Regions from separate parts of the Paenibacillus oryziterrae genome, predicted to be linked through region 1. Evidence: predicted binding sites of a transcription regulator. Region 1 holds the regulator's gene; each other region holds the start of a gene.
The links. The regulator Rex, encoded in region 1, represses fermentation and respiration genes when NADH is low (regulators of the CRP and FNR family bind a similar motif). The targets are predictions, from matches to a motif close to TTGTGAAATATTTCACAA.
Positions count from the first base shown of each region.

Region 2: a site for Rex is predicted at 1,915-1,932, ahead of adhE (bifunctional acetaldehyde-CoA/alcohol dehydrogenase). Genes of this name have one in related genera too.
Region 3: a site for Rex is predicted at 1,809-1,826, ahead of ACAN55_RS22850 (cytochrome ubiquinol oxidase subunit I). Genes of this name have one in related genera too.

Region 1 covers NZ_JBGJZO010000003.1:210,553-213,836, reverse strand. The annotation lists gene ACAN55_RS05685 (amidohydrolase) at 1-1,122, opposite strand, end outside; gene ACAN55_RS05680 (redox-sensing transcriptional repressor Rex) at 1,112-1,762, opposite strand; gene dinG (ATP-dependent DNA helicase DinG) at 1,844-3,284, opposite strand, start outside.
Region 2 covers NZ_JBGJZO010000007.1:193,127-196,410, reverse strand. The annotation lists gene adhE (bifunctional acetaldehyde-CoA/alcohol dehydrogenase) at 1-1,838, opposite strand, end outside; gene ACAN55_RS10735 (ABC transporter substrate-binding protein) at 2,102-3,284, opposite strand, start outside.
Region 3 covers NZ_JBGJZO010000037.1:23,263-26,546, forward strand. The annotation lists gene cydB (cytochrome d ubiquinol oxidase subunit II) at 1-331, opposite strand, end outside; gene ACAN55_RS22850 (cytochrome ubiquinol oxidase subunit I) at 291-1,694, opposite strand; gene ACAN55_RS22855 (cold-shock protein) at 1,919-2,149, opposite strand; gene ACAN55_RS22860 (cold-shock protein) at 2,247-2,447, opposite strand; gene ACAN55_RS22865 (S1C family serine protease) at 2,734-3,284, opposite strand, start outside.

The DNA.
Region 1 (3,284 bases):
CAGATGGGGCTGATCAATATCAATTGCTATAAAGTCAGCTTTCATTCCGGGAGCAAGTCTTCCCACATTGTTCAAGAAAAGCGAACTCGCGCCATACTCGGTAGCAAGCTGCAATGCCTGCGGAGCAGGGACAGCGGTAGGATCACCGCTAATTCCTTTATGAATCAACGCAGCCAGGCGCATTTCCTCGAACATGTCCAGGTTATTGTTGCTTGCCGCTCCATCCGTTCCAAGCGATACAGGCACACCTGCACGAAGCAAGTCGGTTACACGCGCAATGCCGCTTGCAAGCTTCAGGTTGCTGCCGGGATTGTGGGACACTCCCACCTTGTAACGGGCGAGAATTTCAATCTCCTCATCTTCGAGGTGAACACCATGCGCTACCAGTGATGGGCGAGTGAACATGCCAAGGCTCTCCAGGTGAGCTACGGGACGCAGGCCATAGTCTGCCACGTTCTGCTCGACTTCACGACGGGTCTCCGACATGTGGGTATGCATCGGGAGGTCCAGATCATGAGCAGCCTGAACAAATTTCACGAAAAATTCCGGAGGGCAGGTATATGGTGCATGTGGCGAAATCATCGACGTGATCCGGCCATCTGCTTTGCCATGCCAGGTACGGGCGAACTCGATAGCTTCCGCTAGCTTGTGGTTCTGTACATCCTCAGGGCAGAGTCCGATTACACCGCGCATCAGAACGGCACGGATTCCGGATGTTGAGACCGCTTCCGCGACACGATCCATATGGTCATACATATCGAGGAATGTCGTAGTCCCGCCTTTAAGCATCTCTAAGATCGACAATGAAGATCCCCAATACACATCGTCACCCGTAAATTTTTCTTCCATCGGCCACATTTTCTCCTGCAGCCATACCTGCAATGCAAGATCGTCCCCATAGCCTCTCAGCAATGACATTGCTGCATGTCCATGTGTATTTACCAGGCCCGGCATAAAGAGCAGGCGGCTACCGTCTACTACTTCAGCACCTTCATGATCAGGTTCTTCTTCGCCTATGTAAGTGATCAGATCATTTTCTATAATCATATATCCGCTTAGGACAGGTTTGTCTGTTCCGGGAACCGTAAATCTTCCGTTCCGGATAAAGGTTTTATTCGCCATGTTCAACTTCTTCCTTTCCATCTTGTAAATAATAAGCCAAGCTCTGCAAATCTGTAGTGAAATCTGCTGCATGAATCCGGATAGACGCTGGGGTCTTCAGAATAACAGGTGCGAAGTTCAGAATAGCTTCAATGCCTGAATCCACGAGGATATCCGCCACATTCTGCGCCTCTGATTCAGGAACAGTGATAATACCAATCCGTATGCCTTGCGCACGTATGGTACTTCCCAGTTCTTCCATTGGCTGTACAGTCAAATTATTAATCTTCTCGCCAATCTTCGGCTCGTAGGAATCGAACACTGCTGTAATTTTCATGGTGTCCTTCAAATAGGCATTATAGTTAGATAACGCATGCCCCAGATTACCGGCTCCAACCAATGCCACGTTGATTTGCTGGTCCAGCTTGAGGATATGCCGAATTTTTTCAATAAGGTAGCTGACATCATAACCAATGCCTTTTCTTCCGAAATCACCGAAATAGGCTAAATCCTTACGGATTTGCGCTGGATTAAGATCCAGCTTTTGTCCAAGCTCCTGAGAAGAGACGGTTGCGATTTCACGTTTGTGGAGATCGTTAAGAAAACGCAGGTAGATTGGCAACCTGCGGACAACAGCCTCCGATATTTTATCCGATTTCATATTTTCTCCTCCTATAAGGTTATATTCTGCATAAACGGAGATTCAAGTTCCGCGAGTAATTTTATTGTGTAAATCGGGCGTTTAGGAGACGCCCCCCTCCTCCAGCCATTCGGCAATACGCGGGACCATCTGGTCAGTCCGCATATGTTCCATTTTAGGTCCTGGCAAGGAATAAAGGAAATACTTACCGTAATAAGACTCAATTACCCGGGTATCATACACAATTACAATCCCCCGGTCTTTCGCAGTTCTCACGAGACGGCCAAAACCCTGCTTAAAGCGTATGACCGCCTGCGGAACCGACAGCTTCATAAATGGATTCTTCTTCTGTGCCTGCAGCAGTTCCGATTTCGCCTCTGCAAGCGGATGGTTAGGCGGTTGAAACGGCAGTCTGACAATCGCGAGACACGTCAGTGCTTCCCCGGGGATATCGACTCCCTCCCAGAAGCTGCTGGTACCCAGAAGTACGGAAGCACTGCTGTCTTGAAAACGGCGGATCAGCTTGCTTCTGCTTCCCCCTTCCACGCCCTGTCCCAGCACGGTGATGTCCTGCAGAGACAACGCTTCCTTCAAAGGATCATACACCTGCCGGAGCATACGGTACGAGGTGAACAACACCAGCATTCTTCCCTTCGTGGTTACCGCAGCTTCTGCGAGCGATTGCACCAGTGTATCAACAAAGCGTGCATCACCAATACTGCCTTTTACACTTGGGAAGTCTCTTGGGATTACTAATAACGCTTGCTCCCGGTAATGAAACGGCGAGGGAAGCTGAACCGTCATAAGGCGGCCTTCTTCCGCAGCTTCATTCAGACCCAGGTTATCGATCATAAATTGAAAAGATTTATCAACAGATAGTGTGGCCGAGGTCAGAACAATACTCTTTTTCTTATCAAAAAATAATTCCTTTAGCTGGGAGCTGACGTCTACGGGAACTGCATAGATCTGCAGCGACTTGCTGCGGTAATTTCCGTTCGCTTCCAGCCAATATACTACACTTTCATCGTTCAAGCCCATAAAAAACCGCACTTGATCCCTAATGGCTGCCAAGTCTTTAAATAAGCCGCCAATATCCGTTATCAGGCTGTCGGAAGAGGACTGGCCATCCTGATCCTTCATTTCATTCAGCATTCGTTCGCCATTCCGCAGAACATCGCTGAGTGTGGTAACCATACCATTCTCAAGCGCGGCAAGCTCTGCCCAATTGGCGGGCTTTTTACCAGGAAGCAGGCGCAGAATCAATTGACCCGCTTCACCCGCTCCGGCATCGCTTCGATCCGGAAGAAGACTAAAAAGCTTCTCGCTCAGGGCATCCCAGGTCTCTTTCACGGTGATCAGATCCGTATATATGCGGTCGATAATCGCACTCCATTCTCCTGCCTGTTCACTTCCCGCAGTTTGAAGCTGCTGCCGGAGTACAGGAAGCTGCCCATTGCGGCTGTCTTTAAAGAGACGGGAGAGTGTGTGCGTAACCGTAAAATGCTTCATGTGCATACCCAAATGCTTACCTGCTACATCCTCC
Region 2 (3,284 bases), on a different contig from region 1:
ACTTCAGAACCTGTACCCGAAGTTGTAGGAATCGCTACGAATTTCGCTTTGGAACCCAGACGCGGGTATTTGTAAATCCGTTTGCGGATATCCATGAATTTTTGTTTCAGATCGTTGAAATCAGTATCTGGGTATTCATAGAACAACCACATAGCTTTGGCAGCATCCATAGGGGAACCGCCGCCGAGTGCGATGATGCAGTCTGGTTGGAATCTTTGCATCATTGCAGTACCCTTGTCCACAGTAGTTGTCGATGGATCCGGTTCAACTTCAGAGAACACTTCGATCGCTACTGGTGTTTGGCGTTGACGCAGGTAGTGCTCAACTCTTTCAACATAACCCAGTTTCACCATCATTGGGTCAGTGATGATTGCAACGCGTGTGATGTCAGGCATTTTTGCCAGGTATTGAGTGGATCCTTTTTCGAAATAGATCTTATCAGGAATTTTAAACCATTGCATATTCACGGTACGACGGTTCACCCTTTTCACGTTGATCAAGTTAATTGCTGTAACGTTTTGCGATACCGAGTTACGTCCGTAAGATCCGCATCCCAGTGTCAATGAAGGGATATTTGTGTTGTAGATATCGCCGATCGCGCCGTGTGTGGATGGCGAGTTCACCAGAATACGTCCAGTTTGCAGACGGTTGGAGAATTTCATGATAACTTCTTCATTGTTAGAGTGGATAGCGGAGCTGTGGCCCATGCCTCCGAACTCTACGATTTGAGCTGCACGCTCGATACCTTGATCAGCGTTTTTCACTTTGTAGCAAGCCAGAACCGGGCTCAGCTTCTCAGCGGACAGCGGGTATTTAGTACCTACGCCTTCGATTTCAGCAACCAGAATTTTAGTTCCGGCTGGTACTTGAATACCGCACATTTCAGCGATCTTCACAGCGGATTGTCCAACAATTGCCGGGTTAACTGCGCATTTCTCAACGTTCATTGCACCGTTAGTCAATTTAGCAGCTTCTTCTTTATTTACGAAGTAACAACCGGATGCGATCATTTTCTTCTTCACTTGGTCGAAGATTGGTTCTTCTATAATTACAGCCTGCTCGGATGCACAGATCATACCATTGTCGAAAGATTTGGAAAGAATAAGGTCGGTTACTGCTTGGTCAAGGTCTGCACTCTTTTCAATGAAGCAAGGAACGTTACCAGGACCTACGCCAAGTGCTGGTTTGCCGCAGCTGTAAGCCGCTTTAACCATTGCGGAACCGCCAGTTGCCAGAATCAATGCAACGTCATCGTTGTTCATCAGAGCATTTGTTTTGTCCATAGTTGGTGCATCGATCCATTGGATACAGTTCTCAGGTGCGCCAGCTTTTACAGCGGCTTCAGCCAAGATTCTTGCTGCTTCCTTACTGCACTCTTGTGCAGATGGATGGAAACCGAAGATGATCGGGTTACGAGTTTTGATAGCGATCAATGCTTTGAACATTGTAGTGGATGTTGGGTTAGTTACCGGAGTAATACCCATTACGATACCTACTGGTTCAGCGATCTTTTGGAAGTTCTCATATTTGTTGTCTTCAATAACACCAACTGTTTTATCGTACTTGATGTTGTTGTAGATGTATTCAGTTGCGAAAATGTTCTTGGTGATTTTGTCTTCATATACTCCACGGCCTGTTTCTTCAATAGCCAGTTTTGCCAGATACATGTGTTTGTCGAGACCAGCCAGCGCCATAGCCTGCACAATTTTGTTCACTTGCTCTTGATCGAGAAGCATGAACTCATCTAATGCTTTCTTTGCTTTGTCCACCAATGTCTGGATATATTCCTCAGCGGAAGCTTGCTTTGCCTGAGTTGGCACTTCGTTTTTAACTGCCATTTTCTCTCGTTCCTCCTGTCAAACACTTTGTTATTTTTTTCACAAACCAATCATATCACATCTTTTTCGTCTTGCATAGTGAAATCTTTCACATACTATAAACTTTTTTTGATTTGTTTTCAAAGCGCTTTCATTTCCAATTGGGGTCCCATAATTTAGTATACAATATATATCGGTCAATATGTTTAAAAATTTAAATAACCTCTCTTCTTAACAGCATCATGCGCTGTTTCTGAAGAGAGGTTATTTAGGATTACTGCAAACTACTCTACTTTGATGGTATCAAAGAATTTCTCTTGAACGATTTTGGCTGCATCGTCCAGTTGTTTTTTGGAATCTGTTCCTTCTTTAGAGAAGAGCTCCTGAATTACGTTGGACATTGTTGCATAGTAGTCCTGGGTGTTGTATTGTGCTTCAGGTTTGCCGTCCAAGAGTGCCATAATGTCAGGGCTGTATTGGTATACGTTATCGTATTTGTCATATACAGCTTTGGTTTTTTGGCCGAATTCGGAATCAGCAGCATAGTAGTCAAGAAGCGGCGGGATGAAGAATTTGCCGTCCGTTACGCGTTGGGCAATAATTGCATCAAGTGCTTCCAGACCTTTATCGGAAAAGTAGTCAAATGTAATATAACGGAATGCCATTTCTTGCTCGTCTTTTGTTGCGTTCGGGTTGATTACAAGATAGTCGCCGCCGAGAACCCCAGTGTGCTTGCCGCCTTTTTCAGCTGCAGGCATTGGATAGGTCAGAACTTCCTCCGGTTTCAAACCGCCTTGGTTCAGCGCTTGCTCGATAACGCCGTCAGAACCGGCCATTACCATTGCTGTACGTCCTTGTTGGAATGCACCTACAGCATCGCCCCAGCCGAGTGCCCAGTCTTGAGGAATAGCATTAGCTTCCCATCTCAACTTTTTGTAGAAGTCCAGTGCTTTCACACCTGCATCAGAGTTGAATGCGGTAACCACTTTGCCGCCTTCAATCTTTTGAATTTCTCCGCCGGCTTCGAACAGGAAGTTGGTCCAGTTCCAGCCTGCTTCATTACCTTTACCCATAGGAGCAATACCGGAGATCCCTTTTTTGGCATCAGCTACGCCTTTGGCAGTAGCAAGCATGTCATCCCAAGTCCAGTCCATCGCAGGAACTGCCACGCCTTTTTCGTCCAGCATTTTCTTGTTAATAATAGTGGTAACTACGTAACCCTTTTGTGTTACACCGAAAACTTTACCATCAACAATGAATTGGTTTTGCAGAACCGGATTGATTTGGTCTTTGTATTCGTATTTGTTCCACAGATCGGTGATGTCGGCTACCCAGCCTTTTTCCACGAGGAATTTCGCTTCAGTTGCATACGTATTGAAGAAAGTTGGTGCTTCGTTAGCAGCCATTTTCACACCAATTTCACTTACATTGTACTGCCAGTCATCCTTAACGATTTCAACATTCGGA
Region 3 (3,284 bases), on a different contig from region 1:
CAAAGGCTACACCGCGGGCGATCAGCGCCAGCAGGGCAAAGACAAAAGGAATATAGAATCCGCTGAACAACGTAGCGTACCAGTTCGGGAAAGCGGCGAACATCGCGCCTGCTCCTGTCAGCAGCCAAACTTCATTGGCGTCCCAGAAAGGCCCGATCGAGTTGATCAGTACCCGGCGCTCCGTATCATTCTTGGCGAGAAACTGCGTTTCCATGCCTACACCAAAATCAAAGCCCTCCAGGAAGAAGAACCCAACGAACAGCACTGCGATCAGCACAAACCATAATTCATTAAGAGACAATAGGAGCACCCCCCTTGTTATATGGATCATGCGATACGCCATGATCGTTATCCATTGCGTAAGGGCCTTTTTTAATAACTTTAATGAACAGTCCTACCAGAACGAGTCCGAGAATCGCGTAGATTGCCGTAAACGAAATTACCGAGAACAGCACCTGTCCGGCCGATACATTCGGCGATACGCTGTCTTCTGTCTGCATAAGTCCAAATACAGTCCAAGGCTGACGTCCGATCTCTGTCATAATCCAACCCGCTGTATTTGCGATTGGAGGCAGAAGCAGACCCCACAGCATAAAGCGCATAAACCAGGTGTTCGGACGGTCCATCTTTTTCCGCCACATAAGGAAGATTGCATACATTCCGAGAACAATCATCAGAGTACCCGCGAGAACCATGATGCGGAAGCTCCAAAAGGTTGTTTTTACCGGCGGAATATAATCCCCTGGACCGTATTCCTGTTCATATTGCGCCTGCAGTTCGTTCATCCCTTTAACTTCGCCGGAGAATTTACTGTAGGAGAGGAAGCTCAGCAGATAAGGAACCTTAAACTCTCCCGTACTGACTCCATTCTCAGAGTCGATATTGGCCCATACCGTCCATGGCGCAGGGTCACCACTTTTACCCCAAAGGCCTTCCGAGGCTGCCATTTTCATCGGCTGTGTCTTCACCAGGTATTGCGCTTGAGCATGACCCGCCACCGCTACACCAATAGAGGAGATAATCCCAACGATTGCCGCGATCTCAAATGATTTTCTAAAGAAAGATACATCCTGCTTCTTCAGCAGTTTATAGGCACTGATTCCTGTAACCAGGAACGCACCTGTTGCATAGGCAGCCAGCACCGTATGCGGGAATTCCACGAGCAATTGGCCGTTCGTAACTAGCGCAAAGAAATCATTCATCTCCGCGCGCCCGTTATTCATCGCAAAACCAACGGGATGCTGCATGAAAGAATTGGCCGCCAGAATCCAGAAAGCTGACAGCATCGTACCGAGTGCTACCATCCAGATGGACAGCAAGTGAATCTTTTTGGAGACCTTATCCCACCCGAAAATCCATAGTCCGATAAACGTAGACTCCAGAAAGAATGCGAGCAGCGCTTCAACCGCAAGCGGTGCGCCAAATACGTCGCCGACAAACCGTGAATAATCCGACCAGTTCATTCCGAACTGGAACTCCTGAAGAATCCCTGTTACAACGCCCACGGCGAAGTTAATAAGAAAGAGCTTGCCCCAGAATTGTGCCATGCGTTTGTACTCTTCGTTGCCTTTTCTGACATACATCGTCTCCATAATGGCAATCAAGAGTGTGAGTCCGATTGATACCGGTACAAAGAAATAATGAAAAATCGTAGTCGACGCGAATTGAATACGCGACAGCATCACTGTATCCATATTTCTCCCCTTCCTTTTCCCTGTTTCGTAATATATATTCTGTCAAAAATTTTAGCCTCACAGCGTGATATATATCACATTATACTCCCTTTATCGGCTAGAATTGCAATAAATTTGTGACAAATATCACAAATTATTGAGAAAAAGCAAAAAAAATAAGACGGTTTCCCGTCTTTCAGTTATACGTTCTTCTATTACATTTACTTGGCTATAAAGGCGTTGGATCAGGTAATGGAAATACCCTTCTTCAGCGACTTGAGGTCGCCATTCGAATTGAGCAGCAGGGGCAGCATCTTTGTGCTGCGAACCATTGGGGAGTGACATAGACGGCAGGAAGGCGCATGTTCAAATGCGAAATTATCCCTCATCCATCCGTTACATCCATCGTTGGTACAGGCCCATATTGCGGTATCTTCTTCCGGTATTTCCTCCAAAGGCTTCTTCCGGTAGTTCATTGCCGTTCCTCCCTTCCTTTATGTTGCAAGTTGTCTTCCATAAATAAAAAAAAGACCGTCCCAACTTTCAAAAAAAGCGGGACGGTGCCTTCTATTATTACAGTTTTACAACGTTTTCGGCTTGTGGTCCACGGTTGCCTTGAACAACGTTGAATTCAACGCGTTGGCCTTCATCCAAAGTTTTGAAGCCTTCGCCAGTGATTGCGCTGAAGTGTACGAATACGTCGCTTCCGCCTTCAACTTCGATGAATCCGAATCCTTTTTCTGCGTTGAACCATTTAACTGTACCTGTTTGCATGTGTGTTACCTCCACAAATTTAAATTAATATGTTCTTTTTATCTTCAGACAAAGAAAAAATTCACACATTGAGAAAGGTTGCATTTATAGTATTACAGCCCTTTTCAACAGGAAAATTTAAACATTAGCTGCATTAATATTATCATCTTAACATACCTCAAATCCAAAGGCAAGCTGTCCCATCCGAATTTCACCGTTTATGTTCTAAAAAGGCTGACTTCCCAATGTAAGGGCTATCAGCCCGTCAACATCTCTTCGATAATAGTATATACAGCTTTCGTTCATTTTATTCCTGTGGTTTCTCTTCAAGTATAACAGACAACTCTTTGAGCACACCATCACGGTAAAAAGTGACCTTCAGCTCTCCACCAATCTTAGTATGATCATACAGATATTTGCGCAGGGACAATGTCGAAGAAATGGGCTGCCCATTAAATTTGACGATGACATCATTGAATTGAAGGCCTGCTTTCTGCGCCGGACCTACCACATCGAGAACAACTGCTCCGTCTTTTACATCTTTTGGAAGTTTTAGTTTCTTTAGCTGCTCTTCATCAAGCGGTACATACGGATTATTCAGATCGACGGAATATACACCAAGGTAAGAACGGGCAACACGTCCCTTCTCAGTAAGCTCATCAGCCGTCTCCAGCACATGATTGGCGGGAATCGCAAACCCAAGGCCTTCGACTCCAGTGTCCGAGATCTTCATTGTGTTGATGCCAATTACCTGGCCGTTCAGATCGACCAACGCACCTCCGCTGTTGCCTTCATTAATGGCCGCATCGGTCTGAATGACTTCCTGCTCCCAGTCATATACGCCATCCTGATTAAGCG